2 regions of the Methylobacterium sp. Leaf85 genome follow, and region 1 is predicted to be linked to the other one. Evidence: riboswitches for the same ligand, from Rfam matches in the RefSeq annotation. Region 1 holds a riboswitch; the other holds the start of a gene.
What was found. A riboswitch is a leader RNA that binds a small molecule or an ion and turns the genes downstream of it on or off. The one in region 1 is predicted to bind thiamine pyrophosphate.
Positions count from the first base shown of each region.

Region 2: it holds a riboswitch for thiamine pyrophosphate, as region 1 does, so the genes downstream of both, thiC (phosphomethylpyrimidine synthase ThiC) here and thiO (glycine oxidase ThiO) in region 1, are expected to answer to the same signal.

Region 1 is NZ_LMME01000032.1:79,420-94,410, forward strand. Features, by position in the region: gene dnaG (DNA primase) at 1-480, shown strand, start outside; gene rpoD (RNA polymerase sigma factor RpoD) at 680-2,680, shown strand; gene ASF08_RS18160 (hypothetical protein) at 2,813-3,202, opposite strand; gene ASF08_RS18165 (adenylate/guanylate cyclase domain-containing protein) at 3,366-4,616, shown strand; TPP riboswitch at 4,682-4,812, shown strand; gene thiO (glycine oxidase ThiO) at 4,883-6,109, shown strand; gene thiS (sulfur carrier protein ThiS) at 6,106-6,318, shown strand; gene ASF08_RS18180 (thiazole synthase) at 6,335-7,129, shown strand; gene ASF08_RS18185 (thiamine phosphate synthase) at 7,126-7,758, shown strand; gene ASF08_RS18190 (peptidase) at 7,837-8,586, opposite strand; gene ASF08_RS18195 (transglutaminase family protein) at 8,644-9,471, opposite strand; gene ASF08_RS18200 (alpha-E domain-containing protein) at 9,508-10,452, opposite strand; gene ASF08_RS18205 (circularly permuted type 2 ATP-grasp protein) at 10,521-11,960, opposite strand; gene radC (RadC family protein) at 12,100-12,819, opposite strand; gene map (type I methionyl aminopeptidase) at 12,846-13,676, opposite strand; gene ASF08_RS18220 (zinc-finger domain-containing protein) at 13,889-14,143, shown strand; gene ASF08_RS18225 (FAD-dependent monooxygenase) at 14,176-14,991, shown strand, end outside.
Region 2 is NZ_LMME01000002.1:75,144-90,134, reverse strand. Features, by position in the region: gene ASF08_RS02970 (LysR family transcriptional regulator) at 1-533, opposite strand, end outside; gene ASF08_RS02965 (dicarboxylate/amino acid:cation symporter) at 749-2,050, shown strand; gene ASF08_RS02960 (bifunctional allantoicase/(S)-ureidoglycine aminohydrolase) at 2,129-2,965, shown strand; gene ASF08_RS02955 (ureidoglycolate lyase) at 2,965-3,477, shown strand; gene ASF08_RS02950 (outer membrane protein) at 3,526-4,386, opposite strand; gene nudC (NAD(+) diphosphatase) at 4,575-5,480, opposite strand; gene ASF08_RS02940 (HIT domain-containing protein) at 5,480-5,896, opposite strand; gene ASF08_RS02935 (aminotransferase-like domain-containing protein) at 5,956-7,362, opposite strand; gene ASF08_RS02930 (aspartate aminotransferase family protein) at 7,536-8,885, shown strand; gene ASF08_RS02925 (tautomerase family protein) at 8,953-9,342, shown strand; gene ASF08_RS02920 (D-amino acid dehydrogenase) at 9,709-10,974, shown strand; gene thiC (phosphomethylpyrimidine synthase ThiC) at 11,028-12,935, opposite strand; TPP riboswitch at 13,021-13,127, opposite strand; gene ASF08_RS23645 (BA14K family protein) at 13,401-14,063, shown strand; gene ASF08_RS02905 (DUF2721 domain-containing protein) at 14,279-14,806, shown strand; gene ASF08_RS02900 (TIGR01244 family sulfur transferase) at 14,822-14,991, opposite strand, start outside.

The DNA.
Region 1 (14,991 bases):
GAGGCGATGATCGTCTCCAGTCTGCTCGCCCACCCGGAATTGTTGGGGATAGAAGCCGAGGATCTTGCGGCTCTGGAACTCGACGATCCCGACGCGCAGGCGCTGCGGTCCCTCCTGCTGGACCAGGCGGCGGACGCCGATCAGCCCGATGTGGAGGTTCTGGAGAGCCGATTGCGAAGGGCGGGGCTGGACGGCGCGGCCACGCGTCTTGCGACCCATGTTCGTCCGGGAGACCGCTGGACACTCGATTCGCATGCGGATCGGATGCGTCTGGAAGACGCATTGCGTCAGGCCGTGATCTTGCACCGGAAGTCTGGCGCGCTAAATAGCGAACTTCGCGCTGCCGAGAGAGCACTGGCCGAGGAGGGATCCGAGGCCAACTTCGCTTGGCTATGCGACGTCAAGGAACGTATGGCCGTGGTCGCAGGGGCGGAGGCGGACGCCGAAGTGCCAGAATCGGACGATACGGCGGCCGCGTAACCGCGACGAACCGAAATTTAGGGTGCCGCTTGCGGCACATGGTTAACAGTCGGTCAAGCGTAGCGCTTGTAGACCGGGATATGAGATATCGACGCGGTCGCCTCGTGCGCGCCGCACATCAAAGAGAATGGCGGCGTGGACGACGCGGAGTGAGCCGAACGCTCCCGCTCAACGCGACCAGGGCAACAATAGGCGGACCATGGCGACGAAGGCAACGGAACGGGACGAAACGGATGCTGCTCCTGAGCAACAGACGGACGGACCGCTCCTCGATCTGACCGATGCCTCGGTCAAGCGGATGGTGAAGCTCGCCAAGAAGCGCGGCTACATCACCTACGAGGAGATCAACGAGGTGCTGCCCGAGGGCCAGTCCGATCCGGACCAGCTCGAGGACGTGCTCTCGCAACTCTCCGAGATGGGCATCAACGTCGTCGAGGCGGAAGAGACCGAGGATGCCGGTGGCGAGAAGCCGGCCAACGGCGAAGCCTCCGACGACGACGACGCCGCCGAGGGGACGGAAGTCGCCGAGATCGCGCCGACCAAACCCCTCGCCGTGCGCGAGACGACGGCCAAGGAGCCCACCGACCGGACCGACGATCCGGTGCGGATGTACCTGCGCGAGATGGGCTCGGTGGAGCTTCTCTCCCGCGAGGGCGAAATCGCCATCGCCAAGCGTATCGAGGCCGGCCGCGAAGCCATGATCGCGGGCCTGTGCGAGAGCCCGCTGACGTTCCAGGCCATCATCATCTGGCGCGACGAGCTCGTCGACGGCCGCGTGCTCCTGCGCGACATCATCGATCTCGAAGCCACCTATGCCGGCCCGGACGCCAAGAACGCGCCGCAGCTCACCGAGGGTGAGGACGGCGACGAGGCCGAGGCGGAGGCACCGATCCCCGCCGAGGGCGGTGACGACGAAGACGACATGGAGAACAACGTCTCGCTCGCGGCCATGGAAGCCGAGATCAAGCCGCGCGTTCTCGAGACGTTCGACAACATCGCCAACAACTACAAGAAACTGCGCAAGCTCCAGAACGAGCATGCCGACCTGAAGGCCGGCGGCGGCACGCAGACCTCCGCCCAGAGCCAGAAGCAGTCCGATTTCAAGGACACCGTCGTCGCCGACGTGAAGTCGCTGTCCCTGAACTCGAACCGCATCGAGGCGCTGGTCGAGCAGCTCTACGACATCAACAAGCGCCTCATCAGCCATGAGGGCCGCCTCATGCGCTATGCCGAGAGCCACGGCGTCGCCCGCGACGAGTTCCTGCGCCACTACCAGGGCTGGGAGCTCGACCCGAACTGGATGGAGCGTGTCGGCAAGCTCGGCGGCAAGGGCTGGAAGAACCTCGTCGAGAAGGGCGCCAAGCAGGTCGCCGACCTGCGCGAGCAGATCCTGACGCTCGCCTCCGAGACCGGTCTCGAGATCGGCGAGTACCGCAAGATCGTCAACATGGTCCAGAAGGGCGAGCGCGAAGCCCGTCAGGCCAAGAAGGAGATGATCGAGGCCAATCTCCGCCTCGTGATCTCCATCGCCAAGAAATACACCAACCGTGGCCTGCAGTTCCTGGACCTGATCCAGGAGGGCAATATCGGCCTGATGAAGGCCGTCGATAAGTTCGAGTATCGCCGCGGCTACAAGTTCTCGACCTACGCGACCTGGTGGATCCGGCAGGCGATCACCCGCTCCATCGCCGACCAGGCGCGCACCATCCGCATTCCTGTGCACATGATCGAGACGATCAACAAGATCGTCCGCACCTCGCGCCAGATGCTGCACGAGATCGGCCGCGAGCCCACTCCCGAGGAGCTGGCCGAGAAGTTGGCCATGCCTCTGGAGAAAGTCCGAAAGGTCCTGAAGATCGCCAAGGAGCCGATCTCCCTCGAAACGCCCATCGGCGACGAGGAGGATTCGCATCTCGGCGATTTCATCGAGGACAAGAACGTCGTTCTGCCGATCGATGCGGCGATCCAGTCGAACCTCCGCGAGACCACCACTCGCGTGCTGGCCTCGCTGACGCCGCGCGAGGAGCGGGTGCTGCGCATGCGCTTCGGCATCGGCATGAATACCGACCACACCCTCGAAGAGGTCGGTCAGCAATTCTCGGTGACGCGCGAGCGTATCCGCCAGATCGAGGCGAAGGCGCTGCGCAAGCTCAAGCACCCGAGCCGGTCTCGCAAGCTGCGGAGTTTCCTCGACAATTGAGGGCGGACCGGCCCTCTCCTTCGCGACGAGGGACTGTCTATCGGAAACGACAATGGCGCACCGAAGGGTGCGCCATTGTCGTTTCAGCTCACGTCTTCACGCCAGGGGAGGCTACACGTCGCCCCCGATCCCTTATTGGTTCCCTGCCCGGGCCGGATCGAAGCCGCTCTTGCGCGAATAGATGCTTTCGGCGTCGGGCATGACGGCGCCCGCCACGGGGGTCACGCGCCCGGCGACGCGCTGCTTCTGTCGAGACCCATCCGTCCTGCAACCCGTGCAGAGAGACGCGATGGCCCGTTCCCCGCGACGGGCGATCCGCTCGTTGAAGACCGTCTGACGCCGGCTGCTGGCTTCGTTGGACTCCGAAAAGCTCGACGTCGTCGGAATGCCGGCTTCGTCCCGCGATGCGGGGGGAGCCTGCATGGGTGTGTTGGCGGCGGGAAGCAGGAGGGGGCCGGCCTGCGCGGCCCCGGCAAGCGCCATGGCGATCACGAGGGCGACGGCACGGGGTGCGATAGGCATGGGTGGTTCCGATGACGGGAGTAGAATCTCGGCGTCATGATGAGCCGGTATTGGTCATTTTCACCTTATCATGGCACCAATGGGACGATATTGACTGTCGGACCTGGTGACGAACGTGGCGGCACCCGTTGCCGCCCCGCCCCCTCCGACCCACTTTGGCAACATGCTCGATCTTGGCCCGCCTCATCCCTCGCCGACTGCCGAAGCGGATGGGTCGGAGGCGAACGACGTGCCGTTCGGGTCCCTGCAGGAATGCGTTGCCCTGAGGGACTGGCTCCTGATCGAAGGGGCGCGCCTGCCGCAGGCGGACGACCTCCTGGCGGGGATGTCCGAGCGGCTGATCGCCCTCGGCGTTCCCGTCGACCGGGCATCCACCGCCATCGACACGCTTCATTCCGAGTATTCCGGGGTCGGTCGATTCTGGACCCCCGAGAGCGGATCGACCGTGCGCCTGTTTCCGCACGGGGAAGCGTCCGACAAGGCCTATCACGACAGTCCGTTCTTCACCGTCCACGAGACCGGCGAATGGCTGATGGTCGACCTGAACGACGCGGATGATCTGCGATACTCGATCATCGGCGATCTCAAGGCCGGGGGCTACACGCATTACATCGTGGCGCCGCTGTTCTTCACCAACGGCTCGCGCAACGGCATCACCTTCGCGACCCGCGCCCCGGACGGATTCCGGGACGAGGACATCGCCATACTCCGGTTCGTCATGCCGACCCTGGCTGCGGTGATGGAGATGCGGATCGTCAACAAGACGCTGGATCAGGTCCTGCGCATCTATGTGGGCGACGAGCCGCACCGGGCGATCCTGTCCGGCGACATCCGTCGCGGGCAGGTCAAGCGCATCCGCTCGGCCATCCTGTTCGCCGATATGCGAGACTACACCCAGATCTCCGCCGACATGACGCCCGAGGAAGCCGTCGACCTCCTCAACATCTTCTTCGATTGCCTGGTGCCGGCGGTGGAGCGGGAAGGCGGCGAGGTTCTGAAATATCTCGGCGACGGGCTGCTGGCGATCTTCCGCGAGCGCGGCGACGATCTCGGCGGGGCCGCCAAGGGCGCGCTCATCGCCGCCCGTTCCGCCCTCTCCGCCCTCGACGAGGCGAATGCCATCGGGCGTTTCGCGCAGCCCGTCGTTGCCGGCATCGCGCTTCACCACGGGGAGGCGGCCTACGGCAATGTCGGGTCCGGCGCGCGCCTCGACTTCACCGTCATCGGCCGCGACGTGAATCTGGCGAGCCGGCTCGCGCGCCTGAACAAGATCCTCGGCGAACCGCTCCTCATGTCGAAGCCCTTCGTCGATTTCCTCTGGGACGAATCGGAATCTCTCGGCGAGCACGCGCTCGACGGGTTCGCCGAATCGATGGGCGTCTACCGGCCGGGCCGGACACCGGCGGCACTCTGACACCGGCTGGCCTATCAAACGGCGTCGGTGGGGATTGACCGGAGCGTGCTCCTTGCCCACATCTGGGGTGTTCCAGGGAGATCCCCGTCAAGGGGCTGAGAAACCGATGAGCGTGGACCACGGGTCCGTGCGGCGCGGAAATCCTTCGAACCTGAACCGGCTCATACCGGCGTAGGGATTGGACCGTGGGTTTTCTGTTCAAGGAAGCCCGGCATGCTTCGGATCGGAAGCTGAAGGACACCAATCTCTGCGGATCATCGCGGAGGTTGCCCTTGGACGTCTCAGCCACCCCGAATACCCTGTCGCGCCGGTCCACCGGTCTCGTCATCGACGGTAATGCTCTGCCCGCGCGAAGCGACGTCGTGATCGTGGGCGCCGGTCTGATCGGCCTTTCCGCGGCATGGCGCCTGGCTCGGGCGGGTCTCACCGTCACGGTGATCGAGCGTGACACCGTGGGCGCCGGGGCGAGTCTCGCGGCCACGGGGATGCTCGCGCCCGCGGCGGAACACGAACCGGGCTCCGATCCCCTGCTCCCCCTGGCCCTCGAGAGCTTGGCGCGCTGGCCCGGCTTTCGCGACGAACTCCAGGCCGCCTCCGGTATCGGCATCGATTACCGGGAGGAGGGGACCCTCGTCCTCGCCATCGGGCGCGACGAGGTGGACCGCCTGCGCTTTCGGCACGATCTTCAGATCCGCTCCGGCCTCACGGCGCGCTGGCTGTCGGGGACGGAAGTCCGTGCCCGCGAGCCGGCCCTTCGTCCTTCGGTCACCGCCGGCCTGTTCTGCGCGGAGGATCATCAGGTCGACCCGCCCCTCGTCATGGCGGCGCTCACCCGCGCGGCCCAGGCGGCCGGAGTGACCATCGTCGAGCGATGTCCGGCGGAAGCGCTGGATTGGGAGGGGGGCCGCGTCCGGGGCGTCACGACGCCTCGAGGAACCGCATCGGCCGCGACCGTGATTCTCGCGGCGGGCGCATGGAGCGGGGAGGCCGGACTCCTGCCGGAGGACCTCGCCCTGCCGGTTCGGCCGATCCGCGGCCAGTCGCTGGCGCTGAAGACCACGGCCCGGACGGGCAACCTCTCGCACATGGTGTGGACCGAACAGGTCCACATGGCCCCGAAGGCCGATGGCCATCTCATCGTGGGGGCCACGGTGGAGGATTGCGGCTTCGTTCCCGGCGTCACCGCCGGCGGTCTCTACGCGCTCCTCGAAGGGGCGCGACGCGTGTTGCCCGGCATCGAGGAGATGGAGGTCGAGGCGGTCTGGAGCGGTTTCCGGCCGACGTCCGACGACGATGCGCCGATCATCGACACGCTGGCGCCCGGCCTCGTGGCGGCCACCGGCCATCACCGCAATGGATACCTCCTGGCTCCGGCCACGGCCGACGCCGTCTGCGCCCTTCTCACCACCGGCGCGCTGCCCGATTTCGCGCGCGGCTTCGGCCTCGCCCGGTTTCGGCGGCCCGCGCGGGCCGAGAGGAGGGCTTTCGCATGAGGCTCACCATCAATGGGCACCCGCGCGAGGTCGAGGCGGCGGACCTGTCGACCCTCTTCCAAGTCGAGGCGGAGGAGACGGGGATCGAGAGCCCGCAGGGCATCGCCATCGCGCTGAACGGCACCGTCATCCGCCGTCGCGACTGGGAGACGACCCCTGTCGCCGAGGGCGACAAGGTCGAGATCGTGCGCGCCATGCAGGGCGGATAGTCGAGGGATCGGGATCATGAACGGACACACGATCGAAGCCGCTGCCGACGACGCGCTGGTCATCGCCGGCGTGAGCTTGGGCTCCCGCCTCTTCATCGGCACGGCGGGATATCCCACGCAGAGCATCATGGTCGATGCGGTGGAAGCCTCCGGGGCGGAGGTCGTCACCGCCTCGATCCGCCGGGTCTCCCTCCAGGGCCATGGCTCGGATACGGTGCGGCGCCTGAAGGGGTATCGCTTCCTGCCCAACACCGCCGGCTGCGAGACCGCCCGCGACGCGATCATGACGGCCGAACTGGCCCGCGAGGCGCTCGACACCAACTGGATCAAGGTCGAGGTCATCGGCGACCGCGAAACGCTCTATCCGGACGTGGCCGAGTTGCTGGAAGCCTGTCGCCACCTCGTCGATGACGGGTTCGTCGTGCTGCCCTATTGCAACGACGATCCCGTCGTGTGCCAGCGGCTCGCCGATATCGGTTGCGCCGCGGTGATGCCGATGGGGTCGCTCATCGGGTCGGGGATGGGGGTCGCCAACCCCGCCAATCTCGAATTGATTTGCCGCCGCGCCAGCGTGCCGGTCATCGTGGATGCGGGGATCGGCACCGCCTCCGACGCCGTCGTGGCCATGGAACTCGGCGCCGCCGGCTGCCTCCTTAACACTGCCGTCGCCAAGGCCGACGAGCCCGTCCGCATGGCCCGCGCCATGCGCCACGCCGTCGAAGCCGGCCGGCTCGCCCATCTCGCCGGACGCATCCCCAAACGGGGACGCGCCGAACCGTCGAGCCCGCAGCTCGGACTCGTCGGTTCGTGACGCGTAACCCATCGGGGCTGCTTCTAGTCACCGACCGGGCCGGAAGCCCGATGGGCTTGGTCGAGAGGATCGAGGCGGCGCTGGCGGGTGGGGCCCGCTGGATCTGGTTCAGGGACCGCGACCTCGACGCAGTCTCGCGCCGTGTTCTCGCCGAAGAGCTGATGGGGCCGGTGCGGGAGGTGGGGGCAAGGCTCATCGTCGGGGGAGATGTGGCCCTCGCCCGCGCCATCGGTGCCGATGGAGTCCATCTCGGCGGAGGGGCGATGCCCCCGGACATCGCGGCGGCACGGCGGGATCTTCCGCCCGGATGCCTTCTCGGAATCTCGGCCCATTCACCCGTGGAGGTGATCCGGGCCGCCCAAGCGGGCGTGGATTACGCCACCCTCAGCCCCATCTTCGCGACCCTGAGCAAGCCGGGATATGGGCCGGCGCTCGGCCCGGACGTCCTCAAGCGCGGTCCCAGACCGACAATTCCGGTCTTCGCCCTTGGCGGCGTCACTCCGGCGAATGCGGGAGCCTGCCGCGACGCCGGGTTTTCCGGGATCGCCGTCATGGGCGGGGTCATGGGGGCGGTGGATTCACGAGCGGCGGTGGGCGCCTATCTCGATGCCTGGGAGACCCGGAACTGAGCGGGCCTCGCACAGGAATTCGCCGGTTCCGCGTCTTGGAACCGGCTGATTCCCAGGGGCTGAACGAATGGAATCGGCTCAGTGCCCAGCGGGGCCGTAAGGGGGGCGTGGGATGGCCCGGTGCGCTGCGCGCAGGGCCGCGGACCAGCGCTCGCGCAGATCGTGGAAGTAGGATTCTCCCGCCTCGATCCGATGGCTCACTTCGAGGTCGAGCGCATTGCGACGGGCCACGGCGATGTCGATGGGCAAACCCACGCCGAGATTCGACCGCATGGTGGAATCCATGGAGACGAGGCTCACTTTCAGGGCATCGTAGAGGTCGGTCTCGAACTTCACGGCCCGATCGAGGATGGGTTTGCCGTATTTGTGCTCACCGATCTGCAGGAACGGCGCATCGGTGCTGCACTCGATGAAATTGCCCGCCGAATAGATCAGGAACAGGCGCATGGGCTCGTTGCCGATCTGACCGCCGAACAGCAGCGAGATCGAGAACCGGAGATTGGCCGCCTCGAACCCGGCCTTCTCGATGGCGCGGACGCGACGGATCGCCTTGCCGATGAGCTGGGCGGCCTGGAACATCGTCGTGGTTTCGGTGAGCTTCAGCGTCGGCTCGCCGTCGTCGCCGGCAACACCCTCGGCGAGCATGCTGAGCACCGATTGGGTCACGGAGAGGTTGCCGGCCGATGCCAGCATCATCACGCGCTCGCCGGGGACGTTGAAGTGATGCAGCTTGCGGTAGGTCGAGATGTCGTCGAGGCCCGCATTGGTGCGGGTATCGGCAACCATCACGAGCCCTTCCTCGACAAGGAGCCCGACGCAATAGGTCATGATACCGATACCCCTGATGGCCCGAGACTCTCAGGCCATTCTTGATGCTGTGACGGGCTAGACCTGGACGGCGGCCTGAGCCTGTTCGACGCGAAGCTTTACTTCGAGTGTTTCAGTCCCGCCACCCATCCGGCTGCCTCTGATCGGGGCCGCACCTAAATAATCCAGCCCGATGGCGACGCGGATATGCGCCTCCGTCGTAGCGATACCATTGGCCGGGTCGAAACCGACCCATCCCAGACCGGGCACCAGAGCTTCCGCCCAAGCATGCCCCGATCCCTGGTCCTCCTCGCTGTCGGCGTGGAAGAAATAACCGGAGACGTAGCGGGCGGGAATCTCCAGATGCCGCGCTGCGGCGATGAAAATATGGGCAAGATCCTGGCAGACGCCCTTTCCGGCGGCGAAGGATTGCGCGGCGGTGGTGCTGGCGCTGGCCGGACCCGGCTCGAAGGCGACCGTGTCGAAGACGGCGGCGAGGAGACGGTGAAGGCAGGGGAGAACCGAGGAATCACCCTCGTCGACCACGCTCTTGGCGAAAGCCTGAAGCTCGCCATTGGCCGTCGCGAGATCGGAATCGCGCAGATAGAACACGTCGGGCAGGCGTTCCACGGTGCCGCGGACGATGCCGTGCATCTCGTTGGTGTCGACTTCGCCGGTCACCCGGATCGTCAGGGCGTCGGCCGGCTCGTCGGCCGTGAACCAGTGGGTGACGTTGCCGAACCCGTCCTCGCGCTCGCTGATCCGCCCATCCACCGAGGGCTCGATCCGCCAGCGGCGGACATATTGCCCGTCATGGTCGCGCGGTCGAAGGCGGAGGAGCTGGATGAGACCCCGTGCCGGCTGCTCGTAGGTGTAGTTGGTCTCATGGAAGACGCGGATGCGCATGGACGTCTCTTGTAGAACTCGGGATTCGACGGAACCCTACACCAGATATTGCTCGATGACCGCCGCGCCGAGACGATTGTTCTCGACGATGAAGGCCGTCACGAACTCGTGCAGACCCGATCGGAACACCCGGTCGATGTTCTCGCCTTCCAGGCGTGCGAGGGTGTTGCTCGCCAGGCGCTGGCTCGCGCCGCGGCGGCCATAGGCGTCGGCGATGAGATCGAGATGCTCCACCAGCATGCCGTAACAATTGGTCAGGGAGCGCGGCATCTGCCGATTGAGGATCAGCAGGTCTGCCACCAGCAGCGGCTTCACGCTCTCGCGATAGACCCAGTGATAGGCGTTGAAGGCCGAGACCTCGCGCAGGATCGTGGTCCACTGGAAATAATCGAGGCTGCCGCCGACCTTCTCCGTGGCCGGCAGAAGGATGCGATACTTCACGTCGAGAATGCGGGCGGTGTTGTCGGCCCGCTCGATGGCGGTGCCGAGCCGCGTGAACCAGTAGGCGTCGTTGCGCAGCATGGTGCGGTAGGCCGAGCCGTCGAAGGCGAGGGACACACCCTTCACCCATTCGAGGAAGCGGCTGAACTCGTCGCGATTGAGATCGCGGCCTTCGTAGTTGCGCAGTTCGAGCCAGGCGCCGTTGATCGCGTCCCACATCTCCGTGGTCAGGGCGGTGCGGACGGAGCGGGCATTCTCGCGCGCGGTCTCGATGCAGGAGCGGATCGAGGACGGGTTGTGGGGCGAGAAGGCCAGGAAGTTGCACACCGTCGCTTCGTTGACGCTGTCATAGAGCGGCTTGAACACCTCCGGGTCGCCCGCGGAGGCCAGGGCCGACGCCCATTCGTTGGTCTCGCCGCCACCATAGCTCGAGGGGAGGGCGGCGAGCCGATGGGCCGCATCGAGGATGCGGGCGACGAACTCGGCCCGCTCGGCGTAGCGCGAGAGCCAGTACAGATTGTCGGCGGTCCGGGACAGCATGGGCTTCCGTTAAGGCGATGGGCGAGAAAACGATCCACCCCGCTTCCGGGGTGGGCTTTGACGTAGCGTCAGGCGTCCAGCACCCAGGTATCCTTGGTGCCCCCGCCCTGGCTGGAATTGACGACGAGCGACCCTTCCTTGAGGGCGACGCGGGTCAGGCCGCCGGGAACGATCCGGATCTCGTCGGAGCCGCATAGCACGAAGGGCCGCAGATCGACGTGGCGCGGCGCGACGCCGGACGCGACGAAGGTCGGGCAGGTGGACAGCGCCAGGGTCGGCTGGGCGATGAACCCGTCCGGCGCGTGGCGCAGCTTGCGGCTGAAATCCTCGATCTCCCGCTTGGTGGCGTGCGGGCCCACCAGCATGCCGTAGCCGCCCGATCCGTTGACTTCCTTCACGACGAGGTCGGCGAGGTTGTCCATCACGTAGGAGAAGGCCTCCTTCTCGCGGCAGCGATAGGTCGGCACGTTGTGCAGGATCGGCTCCTCGCCGGTGAAGAACTTCACGATCTCCGGCATGTAGCTGTAGACGGCCTTGTCGTCGGCGATGCCGGTGCCGACCGCGTTGGCGAGGGTCACCGTCCCGCGCTCGTAGGCGTTCATCAGGCCGGGCACGCCGAGCACCGAATCGGGCCGGAACACCAGGGGATCGAGGAAGTCGTCGTCGAGGCGGCGATAGATCACGTCGACCCGGCGCGGGCCTTCCGTGGTGCGCATGTAGACCACGTCGTCCTTGGTGAAGAGATCGGAGGCCTCCACCAGATCGACGCCGAGCTTGTCGGCCAGGAACGAGTGTTCGTAGAACGCGGAATTGTAGCGTCCCGGGGTGAGCAGCACGACGGAAGGGTCGCGCGTCGCCGTCTGCGGGGCGAGACTGCGCAGGGTGGCCAGGAGCGCGTCGGGATAGTTCTCCACCGGCGCCACGCGATGGCGCGAGAACAGTTCCGGGAAGAGCCGTAGCATCACCTCCCGGTTCTCCAGCATGTAGGAGACGCCGGACGGCGTGCGGGCATTGTCCTCAAGCACGAAGAAGTCGTTCTCGCCGGTGCGGACGATGTCGATGCCGGCGATGTGGACGTAGAGGTCGTGCGGAACTTTGAAGGCCCGCATCTCCATCCGGTAATGCGGGTTGCGATAGACCAGATCGGCTGGAATGATTCCGGCCTTGATGCATTCCTGGGCGCCATAGATGTCGCTGAGGAAGGCATTGATCGCGGTGACGCGCTGCTTCAGCCCACGCTCGAGGAAGCTCCATTCCGGCTTCGTGATCACCCGTGGGATGATGTCGAAGGGAATCAGCCGTTCGGTGGATTCGTTGGCGCCGTAGACGGCGAAGGTGATGCCGATGCGCCGGAAGAGCATCTCGGCCTGGCTGCGCCGCGTGTTGAAGTGCTCGGGCGGCGTCGTCTCGAGCCACGATTTCAGGCTGTCATAGGCTTCGCGAACCGAGGCATCGCCCAGGGCGGCTCCCGGTATCCCATTCATTTCGTCGAACGCAGCGAGCGCCATTCGCGCCTCCCCTTTTATCCCGGCATCTTCGCAAGAGGCGCGCCACCGGGACGATGTGCGCTTCGCAGCAGACCGATGGTGTCGTCCGATCGCCGCGAAGCGAACGATCCGCCGCGATCCGATCGTCAGAGTAGCACGTTCACATCAGCTTCAACCCCTTCAGGCTCGCGTGTCCATCCCGGCCGAGGATGACGTGGTCGTGGACGACGATCCCCAGCGGGTCGAGGATCGCCACGATCTCCCGCGTCATCCTGATGTCGGCCGCCGAGGGCGCCGGATCGCCGGAGGGGTGGTTGTGCGCGAGGATGATGGCGGTGGCCGAGAGTTCGAGGGCGCGGCGGGCCACCTCCCTCGGATAGACCGGGGTGTGATCGACGGTGCCGCGTCCCTGGACCTCGTCGGCGATGAGGTGGTTGCGCTTGTCGAGGAACAGCACGCGGAACTGCTCGCGCGGCGAGAACGCCATATTGGCGCGGCAATATTCGAGGAGCGCCGCCCAGGAGGAGAGCAGGGGCCGCGCGGCGATGGCGCCCCGCGCCAGGCGATGGCCCGCCGCCTCGATGAGCTTGAGATCGGCGACGACGCCCTGGCTCACGCCTTCCACCTCCGCGAGGCGGTTCGGCTCCGCGCTCACCACTTCGGCGAAACTGCCGAAGCGGCGGATCAGGGCCTTGGCCAGGGGCTTCACGTCCCGTCGCGGGATGGCGCGGAAGAGGACGAGTTCGAGGAGTTCGTAATCCGGCAGGGCATCCGCCCCGGCCTGGGCGAAGCGCGCCCGCAGCCGGTCGCGGTGCCCGAGATAATGGGGAGCGTCCGAGGCCGCCTCGCCGGCGGGCGCTTCAAGGGGGAGGCGCGGCATCGTCTTGCCTCCGGATCCCGGCATCGTCAGGCGGAGGGGGCGATCGGCTGATGCAGGCCCTTGGGCGAGAAGGTGAAGACCTCGACCCCCGTCTCCGTCACCGCCACCGTGTGCTCGAACTGCGCCGAGAGCGAGCGATCCCGCGTCACGGCGGTCCAGCCGTCGGAGAGCACCTTCACCGCCGGGCGGCCGAGATTGATCATGGGCTCGACCGTGAAGAACTGCCCCGGCTCGAAGGCCACGTCGTAGCTCGGCTCGACATAGTGCAGGATGGTCGGCGCATCGTGATAGATGCGCCCGAGGCCGTGCCCGCAGAAATCGCGCACCACGGAGCAGCGCTCGGCTTCGGCATAGGCCTGGATCGCACGGCCGATATCCGTGGTGGAGCCGCCCGGCTTGATCGCGGCGATGCCCCGCATGAGGCATTCGTGGGTGATCTCGCACAGGCGTGCCGCCTTGCGCGGCACTTCGCCGACATAGGCCATGCGGCTGCTGTCGCCGTGCCAGCCGTCGACGATGAGGCAGATGTCGAGATTGACGATGTCGCCGTCGCGCAGGGGCTTGTCGTTGGGGATGCCGTGGCAGACCACGTGGTTGATCGAGGTGCAGATCGACTTCGGGTAGCCGCGATAGAGCAGCGAGGCCGGGTAGGCGCCGTTGTCCATGGCGAATTCGTAGGCGAGGCGGTCCAGCGCCTCCGTGGTCACGCCGGGGGCGGTGGCCTCCATCAGCACGTCGAGGGCCTCCGCCGTGAGGCGGCCGGCCTTGCGCATGCCCTCGAACCCTTCGGGACCGTGAATCGGCGGCCGAGGCGCGCGGCGACCGCCTTCGACGACGGCCTGTTCGTTCTGGGTCATGGGGAACATGGTTTCGTAAGAGCGGCTGAGAGACATCCCTCTCTAAGGCGGCATGCGCGGGAGGCCAAGCCTCGACGAGGCGGGCTTTTTGCTGGGCTTGGGGAATCCTCGGCGCTAGGCTTGAGGGCGACGAGCGGGTAGAGAATGGCCCGGACGGAGCAATGGTGCCCGGGCGGGGCTCGGCCCCGGCGGGACGGAGGCAGGATCGGGCGATGGCTGACAAGGCGGTGCCGCATTTCCATAACGACCTCGGAGTTGCCCTGATCGAAGTGGGCTCCAAGGAGTTCATGTGCATCGGCGCCAAGCCGCCCTTCGATCATCCGCACGTCTTCCTCGACATGGGGACCGACGACGAGATCATCTGCCAGTATTGCTCGACGCTCTACCGCTATCGCCCCGGCCTGAAGGCCGGCACGGCCGATCCGGCCGCCGCCGTCTGGGACGACAACGGCGCGAAGGCCGCCTGATCGCACACGATTCGCGAGGGCGAGATCCGCAGGTGTCCGACGGTTCCCATGGGTCCCGAGCCCCTCACGCCGCCCCCAGCCTCGCCGTCGCCATCGTCGGCGCGGGCATAGGGGGCCTGACGGCCGCCCTTGCCCTCGATGCCGCCGGGCATGAGGTGACGCTCGTCGAGCGCCGGACCGGGTTCAGCGAGGTCGGCGCCGGCCTGCAGCTCTCCCCGAATGCCAGCCGCGTGCTGATCTCCCTCGGCCTCGGCGCCGCCCTGCGCCGGGCGGCGAGCGAGCCGCCACGGGTGGTGGTGCGTGCCCTCGGGTCGGGGCGCGAGATCGGCGGCGTCGAACTCGGGGCCGAACTGCGCGGCCGCCACGGCGCGCCCTATTACGTCATCCACCGGGCCGACCTGCAGACGCTCCTGCTCGATGCCGTGCGCAGCCGGCCGGGAATCCGCCTGATGATGGGGCGGGACGTCAGGGGGCTCGCTGAATCGGACACCTCCGTCGAGTTGACCCTGGAAAGCGGCCAGGGCTCGCGATCCGAGACGCTGGCCGTCGACCTCGTGGTGGGGGCCGATGGCGTGCGCTCGACCCTGCGCGGTCATTTCGACGGCCGGCGGTTGCGATCCTGCGGCGAGGCCGCCTGGCGCGCCACGATCCCACGCGATGCCGCGCCACCGGAATTGCAGGGCGACGAGACCGGCCTGTGGCTCGGGCGCCGCCGGCACGTGGTGCATTACCCGATCCAGGGCGGGCGGAGCATCAACATCGTGGCCGTGGTGCCCGAGCGCCTCGGCAGCGAGGATTGGGGCCAGCTCGGCGAACCCGCCGTCCTGCGCGCGCAGTTCCCGGACGCG
Region 2 (14,991 bases), on a different contig from region 1:
TCGCTCACGATCCCGTGGCCCTTGGGCAGGACCACGGCGATCCCCTCGCTCCAGGCCAGTTCGCTCAGGAGGTCCGGGTCCTGCGGCGGCGTGCGCAGGAAACTGATGTCCGTCTGCCCCGATTTCAGCGCGGCGATCTGCTTGTCCGGCGACATTTCGTGGATCTGGATGTCGACGCCGGCGAAGGTCTCCTGGAATTTATGGATCAGTCCGCCGAGCGGTCCGGCGAGCATCGAGCCCGTCAGGCCGACATTGAGCACGCCGACGCTGCCGCAGCCGATGGCATGCGCCCGCTCGGTGGCGTCCTGCGCGCTGTGGAGAATGGCCCTCGCCCGGACCAGGAAATCCTGGCCCGCCTGGGTGAGCGAGACGCGGCGGGTCGTCCGCTCCAGCAGGCAGGTTCCGATCTCCGTCTCCAGATCGCGGATCTGCTGGCTCAATGGCGGCTGCGCCACGCCGAGGGCCTCCGCAGCCGCCGTGAAACTCAGCTTTTCTGCGACGGCGACGAAGTAGCGGAGGTGGCGCAGTTCCATGGCCGCCATTCATATGTGGAAGCTCTTAATGGCGACGAAAGAGATATTTGACGGCCGGCGCGGGTCGAACAATGCTGCACTCGGCGATTGGCGACGGCATGCCGCACCCGGGTGAGTCCCCCCGACGTGGCGCGGTCACATCGACGACCCTTCCGATGCACCGGGGCCGGGCACGCGGAGCGACGAACGGCCTGAAGCAACGGTTGGAGGTTCGCATGCAGCGCTTCTTTGCGTCCCTGTTCGGTCAGGTGGTCGCGGCCCTCGTCCTCGGGATCGTTCTCGGCATCGTATGGCCGGATTTCGCCGTCGCCCTGAAGCCCCTCGGCGACGGGTTCATCAAGCTGATCAAGATGGCGATCGCGCCCCTGGTCTTCGGTGTCGTCGTGCATGGCATCGTCGGGGCGGGGGATCTGCGCAAGGTCGGCCGGGTCGGTCTCAAGGCGCTGATCTATTTCGAGGCGGTCACGACCGTGGCCCTCGTCCTCGGCATCGTCCTCGCCTACGCGTTCGCGCCGGGGGCCGGCATGAACATCGATCCCTCCACCCTCGATGCCAAGGCCATCGCCAGCTACACCGACCGGGTCGGGCAGGTGACGGGCACCGTCGACTTCCTGATGAAGATCATCCCGACCACGATCGTCGACGCCTTCGCCAAGGGCGACATCCTCCAGGTCCTCATCATCGCGATCCTGTTCGGTTCGGGACTGGCTTTGCTCGGCGAGCACGGGCAGCCCCTGGCGCAGAGCATCGAGCGGATCACCGCCGTCCTGTTCAAGATCATCGGCTTCATCGTGCGGCTGGCCCCCCTCGGCGTCCTCGGCGCCGTCGCCTTCACCGTCGGCAAGTACGGCATCGGCTCCCTGCGGCAGCTCGGGATGCTGGTCGTCCTGTTCTATGTGGGCGTCGCCTTCTTCGTCTTCGTCGTGCTCGGCGCGATCCTGCGCGCGGCCGGCTTCAGCATCCTGAAGCTCCTGGCCTATCTGCGCGAGGAACTCATGGTGGTGGCGGGCACGGCCTCCTCCGACAGCGTGCTGCCGCAGATCATGCGCAAGCTCGAACGGCTCGGCATCCGCGATTCCACCGTCGGCCTCGTGATCCCCACGGGCTACTCGTTCAACCTCGACGCCTTCTCCCTCTACCTCACCCTCGCCACCGTCTTCATCGCGCAGGCCACCAACACGCCCCTGTCCTTCGGGCACCTGATGCTGATCCTCGGCATCGCCCTCCTGACCTCCAAGGGCGCACACGGCGTCCCCGGATCGGCCATCGTCGTCCTGGCGGCGACTCTGTCGGCGGTGCCGGAAATCCCGGTGATCGGGCTGGTGCTGGTTCTGTCCATCGACTGGTTCGTCGGCATCGCCCGGGCCCTCGGCAACCTCATCGGCAATTGCGTGGCGACGGTGGTCATCGCCGCCTGGGAGGGCGATATCGACCGGGCGCAGGCCCACCGCGTCCTGAACGGAGAGGTCGCCACCGACACGGCGGCGGTGCTCGATAGCCCCCTCGCCAAGGCGTAGGCTCAGGGTGCGCATCCGGCGCTGCGCCCGCGACGACGATGGTCCGGACGGGCCGCATGACCTGTTGGAGACGAGCCCATGACCGCCTCTTCCTACAACCCGCCCTGCGGGGGCCTGCCGCCCCAGACCGCGCTGATGACCGGACGGGCCGTGTTCACGGAAGCCTATGCGGTCATCCCGAAGGGCGTGATGAGTGACATCGTCACCAGCGTGCTGCCGTTCTGGGACGACACCCGCGCCTGGATCCTGTCCCGGCCGCTCTCCGGCTTCTCCGAGACCTTCGCCCAGTACCTGATGGAGGTCGCCCCCGGCGGCGGCAGCGAACGCCCGGAACTCGATCCCCGCGCCGAGGGCGTGCTGTTCGTGGTCGGCGGTCATGCCAGCCTCGTCCTCGACGGGGCAACACATGCCCTGCGGCCGGGCAGCTACGTCTATCTGCCGCCGGGCGCCGCCTGGACGCTGCGCAATGGCGGCGACGAGCCGACCCGCTTCCACTGGATCCGCAAGGCCTACGAGCCCGTGCCGGGCATCGACGTGCCCCCCGCCTTCATCCGCCACGATTCCGAGATCGAGCCCCGGGGCATGACCGGTACGAACGGCGTCTGGGCCACGACCCGCTTCGTCTCTCCCGACGACGTGCGCCACGACATGCACGTGAACATCGTGACGCTCCAGCCCGGCGCCTCGATCCCCTTCGAGGAGACCCATGTTATGGAGCACGGGCTCTTCGTGCTCGAAGGCAAGGCGGTCTATCGGCTCAACCGCGACTGGGTCGAGGTGGAGGCCGGCGATTTCATGTGGCTGCGCGCCTTCTGCCCCCAGGCCTGCTACGCGGGCGGCCCCGGCCCCTTCCGCTACCTGCTCTACAAGGACGTCAACCGCCACCCGGCCCTGACGCCGCGCAGGATCGGGTGATGAGCGCCCGCCACATCGTCGCCCGCCCGCTCACGCCCGAGGCCTTCACCCCGTTCGGGACGGTCATCGACAAGGCGGCCGTGGATCCGCGCCCCATGAATGCGGGCATGGCCCGCCGCTTCCACGATCTGGCGGAGGTCCGCGCCCTCGGCGAGGACGCGCGGGTGGTGATCGGCCTCGTGGAGGCCCAACCCTATCCCCTGCCGCTGAGCGTCGGCCTCGTCGAGCGCCATCCCCTCGGCGCGCAGGCCTTCGTGCCGCTGAATGCCGCGCCGTTCCTCGTCGTCGTCTGCCCCGACGAGGACGGGCGGCCCGGCCCGCCGCAGGCCTTCGTCACGGCGCCGCACCAGGGGATCTGCTACGACGTCGGCACCTGGCACGGCGTGCTGACCCCCTTCGGTGCCCCCCAGGAGTTCCTGGTGGTCGATCGCGGCGGGACGGGCATCAATCTCGAAGAGGTCCGGCTCGACGAGCCCTGGACGGTCGCTCTGCCGACAGCGTCGGAAGGATAAGCCGCCGCGATGCCCCTGAGGGCATCGCGAGCCGGACCTCCCGAGACCTCAGGAGCCGAACTTGTAGTTCAGCCCAACCCGGACGACGCTTCCCTCCGACCGGAAGCGCGAGGTCGCTTCCACCAGGGACTGGCCGAGTCCGCTGGAACTCGTCAGCGGGACGCTGCGCTTGCCGAGATCGTAATGCAGGTATTCCACCTTCAGCGTCACCGCGGAGGACCGGAAGACGTTGAGGACACTCTCGGTCGGCAGGGCGTATTCGATGCCCCCGCCATAGGCGAAGCCGGTCTCGAGACGGTCGATCCCGCCGCCGAAGAGGTCGAGGGTCGGGACTCCCGCCAATTGAAAGCTCGTCGCGCTCTGGTAGTTCACGTTGCCGTAGGCGAGACCACCGGTGCCGTAGACCAGGACGCGATCGAACGCGTAACCGAGCCGGCCGCGCACGGTGCCGAGGAAATCGAGGCTTTGCCGCGTGGTGGTGACCACGGCCGAATCGCTGCCCGAACCGAAGAGGCTGCGCGACCTGCGCTTGGTCTCGTCGAGATCGGTATAGGCGATATCGGTCTCGATGCCGAGGACGAGGCCCGCGCCGGGGGTGAGCTGGTAATTGTACCCGGCCTGACCGCCGGCCACGAAGCCCTGCTGACGTGAGGACAGCGAGGCGATGCCAGAGCGCTCGATGAAGAAATCGGTGCCGCTGCCATTCACCGAGGTCGCCGCCGTGCGGACGGTCTGCCGGTCGGTGAAACCGTATCCGGCCTGCACGCCGGCATAGAAGCCGGTCCAGCTGAAAGCCGGGACAGGCACGAAGACGGGCGGCGGTGCGGAACGACGGGGCAGGTCCGCCGCAGCCACGGTTCCGGTCATCAGCCCGATCATCGCGCCGACACCCAACACAATCTTCGCCATCGTCCCCTCACCGCCTCCACTGAGGCAGCGACGTGAATCATAGGCGTGATCCTGGGATAGTGCCGGGAAGACACAATTTCGGAACGACCGTCCGAAATTCTTAACCAAGACGCGACGTGGCTGACTCTCCCTCGTGGCGGTACAAAAATGCCACTGTCATGTGCCCGGCGACCGGTTTCCACAGCCCGTTAGAGCCGCTCCTCGACGAAGGCGCGCATGAGCAGATGCGCGACCGCCATGGGCGGCGGCACGGTCAAACCCTCGCCATGGGTGCCGGCGATCATCGCGGAGACTTCGTCGCGGGTGAACCAGCGGGCATCCGCGAGCTCGGCCGGATCGATGGTGATCGCATCGTCCAGGGAGTCGGCCGCGCAACCGATCATCAGCGACGACGGGAACGGCCAGGGCTGCGAGGCGTGGTAGGCCACCGCGCCGATCCTCAGCCCCGCCTCTTCGAGGGTCTCGCGGCGGACCGCGTCTTCGATGGTCTCGCCGGGCTCAAGGAAGCCGGCGAGGCAGGAATACATGCCCTCCTTGAAGCGCGGCGAGCGCCCGAGCAGGCAGGATTCTCCCCGCCGGATCAGCATGATCACCACGGGATCGACGCGGGGGAAGTGATGCGTCTCGCAGGTCGGGCATTCGCGGCGGAAACCGCCGGCGGCGAAACGGGTGGCGGTTCCGCAATTGGCGCAGAAGCCGTGGCGGGCATGCCAGGCCAGGATCGATTTCGCCGTGGCGAGAAGGCCGAGCTCGTGCGGCGCCACCGCGTTCTCGGCGGCAAGGCTGCGCAGGTCGGTGGTGCGGAAGCCGGGATCGGACTCGTACCCGTCGGCGGCCTCCGGCGAGACCGCGCAGGCGAAGACGGGGGCACCGTCGAGGCGGCCGAGGAACAGCGTGAGATCGGCGTGGCAGGCGCTCGCCGCCTGCCCGGAGGGGAGGAGCGCCGTATCGCCGGCAAGGACGATGCGGTCCCCCGCCACGAGCACGATCCGAGCCTCCGGCGCGTCCGGCTTCGGCACGAGGTCGCTGCTCTCGGCCGAATGGCGGACGAGCCGGCTCTCCGCATAGCCGAGTTGGTCGAGGCGCGCGCTCATCAGGCGGCCGCGAACAGGGCGCCGATGCGCTCGATCATCTGGGCGCGGGCGTGGTGCGGATAGGGCTGGCCCGTGCCGACGCCCCAGACCGGCGAGGGCCAGGCCGGATCGGACAGGAAGCGCCCGATCACGTGGACATGGAGCTGCGGAACGACGTTGCCCAAGGCGGCGACGTTGACCTTGTCGGGCTTGGCGAGGGTCAGCATCACGCCGGTGGCGATCCGGATCTCGTCCATGAGGTCGCGCGCATCCTCCGCCGACAGGTCGGTGAGTTCGCTGGCACCCGTCCGGCGCGGCACCAGGATCAGCCAGGGAAACCGGGCATCGTCCATCAGCAGGACGCTGCACAAGGCGAGGTCGCCCACCGGCACGGTGTCGGCGACGAGGCGCGGGTCGAGGGTGAATTCGTCTGTCATCGCCGCTCAAGCTGGGATGCGTCGGGAATGCGGAGTTCTCGCCGGTTCGGCCTCGTAAGTCACGCGGGCGCGGGCCGCTCGGTGTCGAGGAAGCGGAACAGGGCCGGCGCGTTGGCATGCGCCACGTTGAAGCGCAGCCACGGGGTCGGCTCCTGATCGGCGCGGAACAGGTGTCCGGGAGCGAGCATGATGCCCTTGGCGGCAGCCCTTTGCGCGAGGCCGGCCGTGTCCGGATCGCCGCCGAAGCCTGCCCATAGGAAGAGCCCGTTGGCGGGGCGGTGGAACAGCGACAGGCCTACCGAGAGCAGGGCGTCGGCCACAATCTTCTGCTCGGCGGCGAGCTTTTCGCGGAGCCGCGCGATGTGGAGGCGGTACTGGCCTTCCGTCAGGATCGAGTGGACGATGCTCTCGGAAATCTCCGAGCTCGTCAGGCTCGCCGCCATCTTCATGCGCAGGAGCCGCTGCGCATTCTCGGGGTTGCAGGCGAGATAGCCGACCCGCAGGGCGGGCGAGATGGTCTTCGAGAAGCTGCTGACGTGGATGACGCGCGCGAGCTGGTCGAGGCTGGCGATGCTGGGCGCCGTCTCCTCGACGAAGCTCGCATAGATGTCGTCCTCGACGATCTGGAAGTCGTGTTTCTCGGCGATGCGGAGGATCTGGTAGGCGGTGGCCGGCGAGCAGGACGTGCCGGTGGGGTTGTGGAAGCTCGTATTGGTGAAGAACAGCTTCGGCTTGTGCCGCTCCGCCAGTGCCTGGAGCGCGGGGATCGACGGCCCCTGGAGGGTTCGCTCGACGCCGACGATGGTCACCCCCATGGCGTGGAGCGAGGGGTAGAGGTTGCAATAGCCGGGATCGTCCACGAGGGCGACGTCGCCCGGCTGCAGGAAGGTCCGCATGGTCAAATCGAGGGCCTGGCTCGCCCCGTGCGTCAGCAGGATCTGGTCCGGCTCGCAATCGATGTTGCGCTGGGCGAGGAGCAGCTGGATCGCCCGGCGCAAGGGGGCGTAGCCGAGGGGATGCCCATAGCGCGAGACCAACCGGTCGGGGCGCCGCGCCAGGGCGGCGAGGGCCTGCTTGATCCCGTCGGCGAACAGGTGGCTGTCGGGCAGCCAGCCGCAGCCGGCTTTGACGGGCAAGGCGTCCTCCTCGTAGACCCGCTGGAGCAGCCAGCCGGAATCCACCGAGATCTGCACGGGTTTCCGCCGAGGGACGACGGATTTGCGATCAAGCAGCCGGGCCGAGACGAAGTATCCGCTGGCGCGCCGGGCTTCGAGCAGGCCGTCCGCCACCAGCCGATTATAGGCGTTCGAGACGGTGAGCGTGCTCACGCCGCACTGAACGGCGAGCTTGCGCACCGAGGGCAGTCGGGCGCCCGGCGCCACGCTTCCGCTGCGGATGCGCTCGGAGACGGCCTCCACCAGCTGAGCGACGAGGGGGGCGGTGCTGGCGGGGTCGAGGCTGATCATGGGCCGTCATCCACGGGCGAGGCCGGACTCGGCGATCCGACTGTATGGGCGGGTGAACAGATACAGCTGCGCGTGCCAACCCGCCAACTGTCGATAGTCGGTCGCGCCGGGCCGGGCGATAACGCAGCGCGGCGAGGGTCGGGTTCTTGCATCGCGGATCGGCGGAGAGACACATGGACCATGCGATCATCGACCAGGCGGCGGACCGGCAGCTCAATGTCGAGCCGTACTGGATGCCGTTCACGCCCAATCGCCACGTGAAGGCCGATCCGACGCCGCGCATCATCACCTCGGCGAAGGGCGCCTATTACCGCACCGCCGAGGGGCGCGAGCTGTTCGACAGCCTGTCGGGCCTGTGGTGCTGCCCCCTCGGCCATGCCCAGCCGCGGATCGTCGAGGCCCTGCGCCGGCAGGCCGAGACGCTCGATTACTGTCCCGCCTTCCAGATGAGCAACCCGGTGACCCTGCGGCTGGCCGAGCGCATCGCCGACATGGCGCCGGACGGGCTGGACCGGGTGTTCTTCACCAATTCCGGCTCGGAGGCCGTCGATACCGCCCTCAAGATCGCGCTTGGTTATCACCGCCTGCGCGGCGAGGCCGGCCGCTTCCGCATGATCGGCCGTGAGAAGGGCTATCACGGCGTCGGCTTCGGCGGCATGTCGGTGGGCGGCATGGTGGCCAACCGCAAGATGTTCGCCACCGCCATGATCCAGGGCGTCGACCACCTGCGCCATACCCACGATTACGCCGAGATGGCCTTCTCCAAGGGCCAGCCCGCCTGGGGCGCGCATCTCGCCGACGACCTCGAACGGATGGTGGCGCTGCACGATGCGGGCACCATCGCCTGCGTCATCGTCGAGCCGCTGCAGGGCTCGGCGGGGGTCATCGTGCCGCCGCTGGGCTATCTGCAGCGCTTGCGCGAGATCTGCACGCGGCACGGCATCCTGCTGATCTTCGACGAGGTGATCACCGGCTTCGGCCGCCTCGGCGCGCCCTTCGGCGCTGACCGTCTCGGCGTGATCCCGGACATGATCACTTTCGCCAAGGGCATCACCAACGGCATCGTGCCGATGGGCGGCGTCATCGTGCGGAAGGAAATCTACGACACGTTCATGACCGGGCCGGCCGCGGCGGTGGAGCTGTTCCACGGCTACACCTATTCGGGCCATCCCCTGGCGGCGGCCGTCGCTCATGCCTCCCTCGACCTCATGGAGGAGGGCGACCTCTTCGCCCGCGTGCGCGAGCTGGAGCCGATCCTCGAGGGGGCCGTCCACACGCTGCGCGACGAGCCGGGCATCAAGGACATCCGCAATTTCGGCCTGACGGCGGCGGTGGACCTCGAACCGACACCGGGCCAGCCCGGCGCGCGCGCGCTGCGGGTCTTCGAGCGCGGCCTGCGCGAGGGCATCCTCCTGCGCTTCACCGGCGACACCATCGCCATGGGGCCGCCCTTCATCTCGACCCCCGCCGAGATCACCGGCATGATCGAGATGCTGCGCGGCCTCATCCGCACTGAGGCCTGATCGGCGGCGGTGCTCACCCGATAGACGGCCCGTGACCCGTTCCATTCTCTTCAAAGGTTGAACCGACATGCCCCTGATGCGCTTCGATATCCTGGAAGGTCGCACCGATTCCGAACTGAAGACGCTCCTCGACGCCGCGCACGAGGCGATGCTGGAGGCGTTCAACGTCCCGCCGGGCGACCGCTACCAGATCGTCACCGAGCACAAGCCCTCGCGGATGATCGTCGAGGATACTGGGCTCGACATCCCGCGCACCAAGGACGTGGTGGTGGTCCAGATGATCACCCGGCCGCGCGGAAAGGAGAAGAAGCAGCTGTTCTACAAGCTGCTGACCGAGAAGCTCGAAGCCGCCTGCGGCATCGCCCCGGCCGATGTCATGGTCTCCACGGTGGAGAACACCGACGAGGATTGGTCCTTCGGCCACGGCCGGGCGCAGTTCCTCACCGGCGAGCTCTGACAATCGGTTTATCGGATTTCTCAGCGGTTGCTCAAACCAAAGTCGATCATCCTATCCGACCCCCTCATCCTGAGGTGCCCTTTGCGCGAGCAAAGGGCTTTGAGGGAGCCCTCCAGTCATCACGCGATCCCTGGAGGGCTCCTTCGAGGCCGCTACGCGGCACCTCAGGATGAGGTAAAGCCTTGGAAAAACAACTCAAACAGGCCCTGGGCGGGGTTCGCAACGAGGGTCGCCGCTTCTGCGGCCTGAAACCTGCGACGCGCCATAAGGACTGAGCGAGGTGAAGCGGCGGCTTGCCGATGCGAACCCGCTCGGGGCGCCAAGCCCATTCCGGACCCTACCCCGACCCTCTACGGAACGCCGGCCATGCATGTCCTGATCCTCGGTGGCGGTGTCGTCGGCGTCACGTCGGCCTATTACCTGGCCAAAGCCGGCCACCGGGTCACCGTGCTGGAGCGTCAGCCGGCGGCGGGGCTCGAGACGAGTTTCGCCAATGCCGGCCAGGTCTCGCCGGGATATTCGGCGCCCTGGGCCGCTCCGGGCATCCCGCTGAAAGCCATGAAGTGGCTGATGATGCGCCACCGGCCCCTGGTGGTCTGGCCGAGCTTCGAGCCGCGTTTCTACGGCTGGCTCGCCCGGATGCTGGCGAATTGCACGGAGGAAGCCTACCAGCGCAACAAGGGCCGGATGGTGCGTCTGGCCGAATACAGCCGCGACGTGCTGCGCGACCTGCGCGCCGAGACCGGCATCAGTTACGACCATCGCGAGCAGGGCACGCTCCAGCTGTTCAGGACGCAAAAGCAGCTCGACCATGTCGGGGACGACACGCGCGTCCTCGACGCCTATGGCGTTCCCTACGCGGTGCTGGACCCCGCCGGCTGCATCATGGCCGAGCCGGCCCTGGCGCGGGTGGCTGGGACCTTCGTCGGCGGTCTGCGGCTCCCCGGCGACGAGACCGGCGATGCGCATCTGTTCACCCAGCGCCTCGCCGCGCTCTGCGAGGGCCTCGGCGTGGTCTTCCGCTACGGCACGGCCATCACCGGTCTGCGCAGCGAAGGCGACCGGATCGGCGGCGTGGCGACGGCAGCGGGCGAGATCCTGACCGCCGACGCCTATGTGGCGGCCATGGGCAGCTACACCCCGGCTCTGCTCCGGCCCTTCGGCATCGACCTGCCGATCTATCCGGTGAAGGGTTACTCCCTCACCCTGCCGGTCACCGATGCGGAGGCGGCGCCGGTCTCGACGGTGATGGACGAGACCTACAAGGTCGCGATCACCCGGCTCGGCGACCGCATCCGGGTCGGCGGCACCGCCGAACTCGCCGGCTTCAGCGCGGTCCTGCGCGGACCGCGCCGGGAAACCCTGGTCCGCTCCGTGGGCGACCTGTTCCCGGCGGGCGGGGATCTCTCGCAGGCGAAGTTCTGGACCGGCCTGCGGCCGATGACGCCGGACGGTACGCCCATCGTCGGCGGAACGCGTCTGCCGAACCTCTATACCAATACCGGCCATGGCACCCTGGGCTGGACCATGGCCTGCGGCTCGGGTCGGGTGCTGGCCGACCTCATCTCCGGCCGCACGCCGGACATCGCCACGCCGGACCTCGCCGTCAGCCGCTACGCAAGCGGTGCCTGACGATGGGGCGATGCCCCCTCGCGCCGGGGCGCGAGGGGGTGGGGCGGGGCGGCCTATTCGGCCGCGTCGACGTAGAGCTTGCCGCCCTCGGCCTGGAACTCGGCGGATTTCGCCGCCATTCCCGCCTCGCGCTCGGCCTGGCTCATGGGGGTGGCCTCGCCCAGCACCTGTCCGGCCGCCTCCATGGCGAGCACCTCGGCGCGCAGATCCTGCGTGATCTTCATCGAGCAGAATTTCGGGCCGCACATGGAGCAGAAATGCGCGACCTTGTGGGCGTCCTTCGGCAGGGTCTCGTCGTGGTAGGCGCGCGCCGTGTCGGGATCGAGGGACAGGTTGAACTGGTCCTCCCAGCGGAAGTCGAACCGGGCGCGTGACAGAGCGTCGTCACGCAGCTGCGCCGCCGGATGGCCCTTGGCGAGATCGGCGGCATGGGCCGCGATCTTGTAGGTGATCACGCCTTCCTTGACGTCGTCGCGGTTGGGCAGGCCGAGATGCTCCTTCGGGGTGACGTAGCAGAGCATGGCGCAGCCGAACCAGCCGATCATGGCGGCGCCGATGCCCGAGGTGATGTGGTCGTAGCCCGGTGCGATGTCGGTGGTCAGCGGGCCGAGGGTATAGAACGGCGCCTCGCCGCACTCCTCCAGCTGCTTTTCCATGTTCACCTTGATCTTGTGCATCGGCACGTGGCCGGGGCCCTCGATCATGGTCTGGCAGCCCTTGTCCCAGGCGATCTTGGTGAGTTCGCCGAGGGTCTCGAGTTCCGCGAACTGGGCCGCGTCGTTGGCATCCGCGATGGAGCCGGGGCGCAGGCCGTCGCCCAGCGAGAACGATACGTCGTAGGCCCGCATGATGTCGCAGATCTCGTCGAACCGCTCGTAGAGGAACGATTCCCGGTGCCCGGCGAGGCACCAACGCGCCATGATCGAGCCGCCGCGCGAGACGATGCCGGTGACGCGGCGAGCGGTGAGCGGCACATGGGCGAGGCGCACGCCCGCATGGATGGTGAAGTAATCGATGCCCTGCTCGGCCTGCTCGATGAGGGTGTCCTTGAAGACCTCCCAGTCGAGCTTCAGCGGATCGCCGCCGACCTTCTCAAGCGCCTGGTAGATCGGCACGGTGCCGATGGGGACGGGCGAGTTGCGCACGATCCAGGAGCGGATGTTGTGGATATTTCGGCCGGTGGAGAGATCCATCACCGTGTCGGCGCCCCAGCGGGTCGCCCAGACCAGTTTCTCCACCTCTTCCGCTGCCGACGAAGTCACGGCCGAATTGCCGATATTGGCGTTGATCTTGACGAGGAAGTTGCGGCCGATCGCCATCGGCTCCACCTCGGGGTGGTTGATGTTGGCCGGGATGATGGCGCGGCCGCGCGCCACCTCGTCGCGCACGAATTCGGGGGTGATGAAGGCGGGGAGCGACGCGCCGAAGCTGTTGCCGTCGGCCAGTGCGGTCTGCGCGCCTTCCAGCATCGTCTCGCGGGCGAGGTTTTCGCGGTGAGCGACGTAGATCATCTCCTCGGTGATGATCCCGGCTTTGGCGAACTCGTACTGCGTCACCATCTGGCCGGGGCCGGCCTTGCGGATCTGGCGCGTCGCCGGACAGGGGGCGACGAGCTTGTCCTCCGGCACGAAACCGTTGTCCTCGGGCTTGACCGCGCGCGGCGTGATCGTGGCGTAGCCGCGCTTGGCGATCCACGGGTCGCGGAGCAGGGGCAGGCCGGCGTTCAGGTCGATCCGGGCATCGGTCTCGGTATAGGGACCCGACGGATCGTAGACCCGCACCGGGGCCTCCTTCGGATCGCTCAACGTGACCTCGCGGAACGGCACCCGGATGTCGTCACGGCCTGCCACGCTCGCATAGACCTTGCGCGAGCCCATGATCGGGCCGGTGGTCACCGCTTGCGGCTGCCCCTTGGCGGGTTCTTGTCCGGAAAGGTCTTTGGGGAGGACGGGTGCGTTCATTTCGGATTCGCTCCTGGCGTGGGAGGCGATCCGGTTCGCAACGGTACGTCAGGACGACGGGCACCCGCTCGTCTGGAGCAGACAACCCAAGCGTAGTTCCCGTCCCTCCGCCGGTATGAGCCGGATCAGGTTCAAGGGTCAGGGCTGCGGCCCTATCTCAGCCCCCTGAACGGGGCCCCCCTCGGAACGATTCGAAAGTCTGCGCTCGCGCCCGCTTTGTCAATCTCGAAGGCAAATATCCCAGCGCGGCTGAAAGGCGGTTCCGTTTCCTTCCCGGCGGCGCTCGACCGCCCCTCGATGCCCGCGTGTTGAGTGCCATTGTCGGACATGCGGTTTTAATCCCCGGAAATCGACAATGATCATGCCGTCATATTAGATATTCAAACCAACAGACTTGATGGAGCTTTCTCGAATAGCTGCGCGTTGCCAGTCCTGATGTCCCGAAGACAACCAGGCTGGTGTTCCATGAACAAAGTTATTCTCGCCTCCGCCGCGCTGCTCGGCGCGGTCGCGTTCGTACCGTCCTCGGCCGATGCCCGTGAAGGCGGTGGCTGGGGTGGCGGCGGTGGTGGTGGCGGCGGTGGTGGCGGCGGTGGTGGTGGCCGCATGAGCGCTGGTGGCGGGCTCGCCGCTGCGGGTGGCGGGGGGCGAGGCTGGGGCGGTGGCGGCATCGGTGGCGGCGGACTCGCCGCGGGGGGGGCTGGCCGGGGAGGCTGGGGGGATGGACGTGGGCAGGGCATAGGACAGGGCGGCGTCGGTCGCGGCCCGATCGTCGGCGGTGGCTATGGCCGCGGCGGCGGATTCAATCGTGGTGGCTACGGCTACAATCGTGGCTACGGCCGAGGATATGGCTATGGCGGTCTCGGCCTCGGATTGGGTCTAGGCCTCGCGGGCGCCGGTCTCGGCTACGGCTACGGCAGTAGCTATTACGGCAACGATTACTACGACGGCGGATATTACCGCGGCGGCTACGCGCCGGCCTATTATGGAGGTGCGGTAGAGGTTCAGCAGGATGTCGGCGGGTCCGACCAGGACGTGGCCTACTGCATCCAGCGCTTCCGGTCCTACGATCAGCGGTCGGGCACCTATCTCGGCAATGACGGCCTGCGTCATCGCTGCCCGCAGTAACGCCTTTCGTCCTGGCGCGATTGCCTGACCCTCACCGAGTCCGGAAGCCTCGCAGCCCCTGCCGCGGGGCTTCGTCGCATCTATGGCCCCGCGTCTGCTCGGCAGAGGAGGGACGACGTCGAGGCTCGAGGTTCTGTCACCGGCATCCGGAACCCGCGTCCACCTCCGAAACGGCGCATCTTCCGGTGCCGGGCGGCATGGCGTAACGCCCTATCATGATGGCTTCCGGTCCTCTCCTCGCTCCCGACGACATCGCGCATGTCATTCAGATCGCGCTCGCGCCCGCCTTCCTGCTAACGGCGCTGGCGACGCTGCTCAACGTCTTCTCCACGCGCCTGGGGCGGGTGGCCGACCGGGTGGATGACGCCGCCGACCGGCTGCAGAAGGCGGATGCGGACGAGGCCGCCCACCTGTCGTACCAGCTGGCCTATCTGCGTCGGCGCTCCTTCATGCTCGATGTGGCGGTGGTCCTCGCCTCGTTCGGCAGCATCATGACCGGCATTGCGGTGCTGACGCTGTTCGTGGGGGCCTTGCGCGATGCAGCCACGGCCTCCGTCCTGTTCGGCTGCTTCGGAATCGCCCTGGTCTGCACGGTGGCGGCCATCGTCGCCTTCCTCATCGAGATCCTGATGGCGGGCCGCCGCGTCCGGGACGAAGTCGACCGCCAGACGGTCGAGGCCTCGGACCGTGAAGCGGGCGGACCAGAGATCCCCCGTCGCTCGCCTCGCCCGGGGCGGTCCTGACCGGGGCCGGCGACCTCACGTCCCGGCGGGCGTGTCGTCATGCGTGTCGAGCCAGCGCACGGCGCCGCCGAGGTCGAAGCCGCGCTCCCGGCCATAGGCCAGCAGGTCATCGCGGCGCAGACGCCCCGCCAGCACTTCGGACAAAGCCCACAGGGTCAGCGAGCGCGAGCCGCTGCGGCAATGGG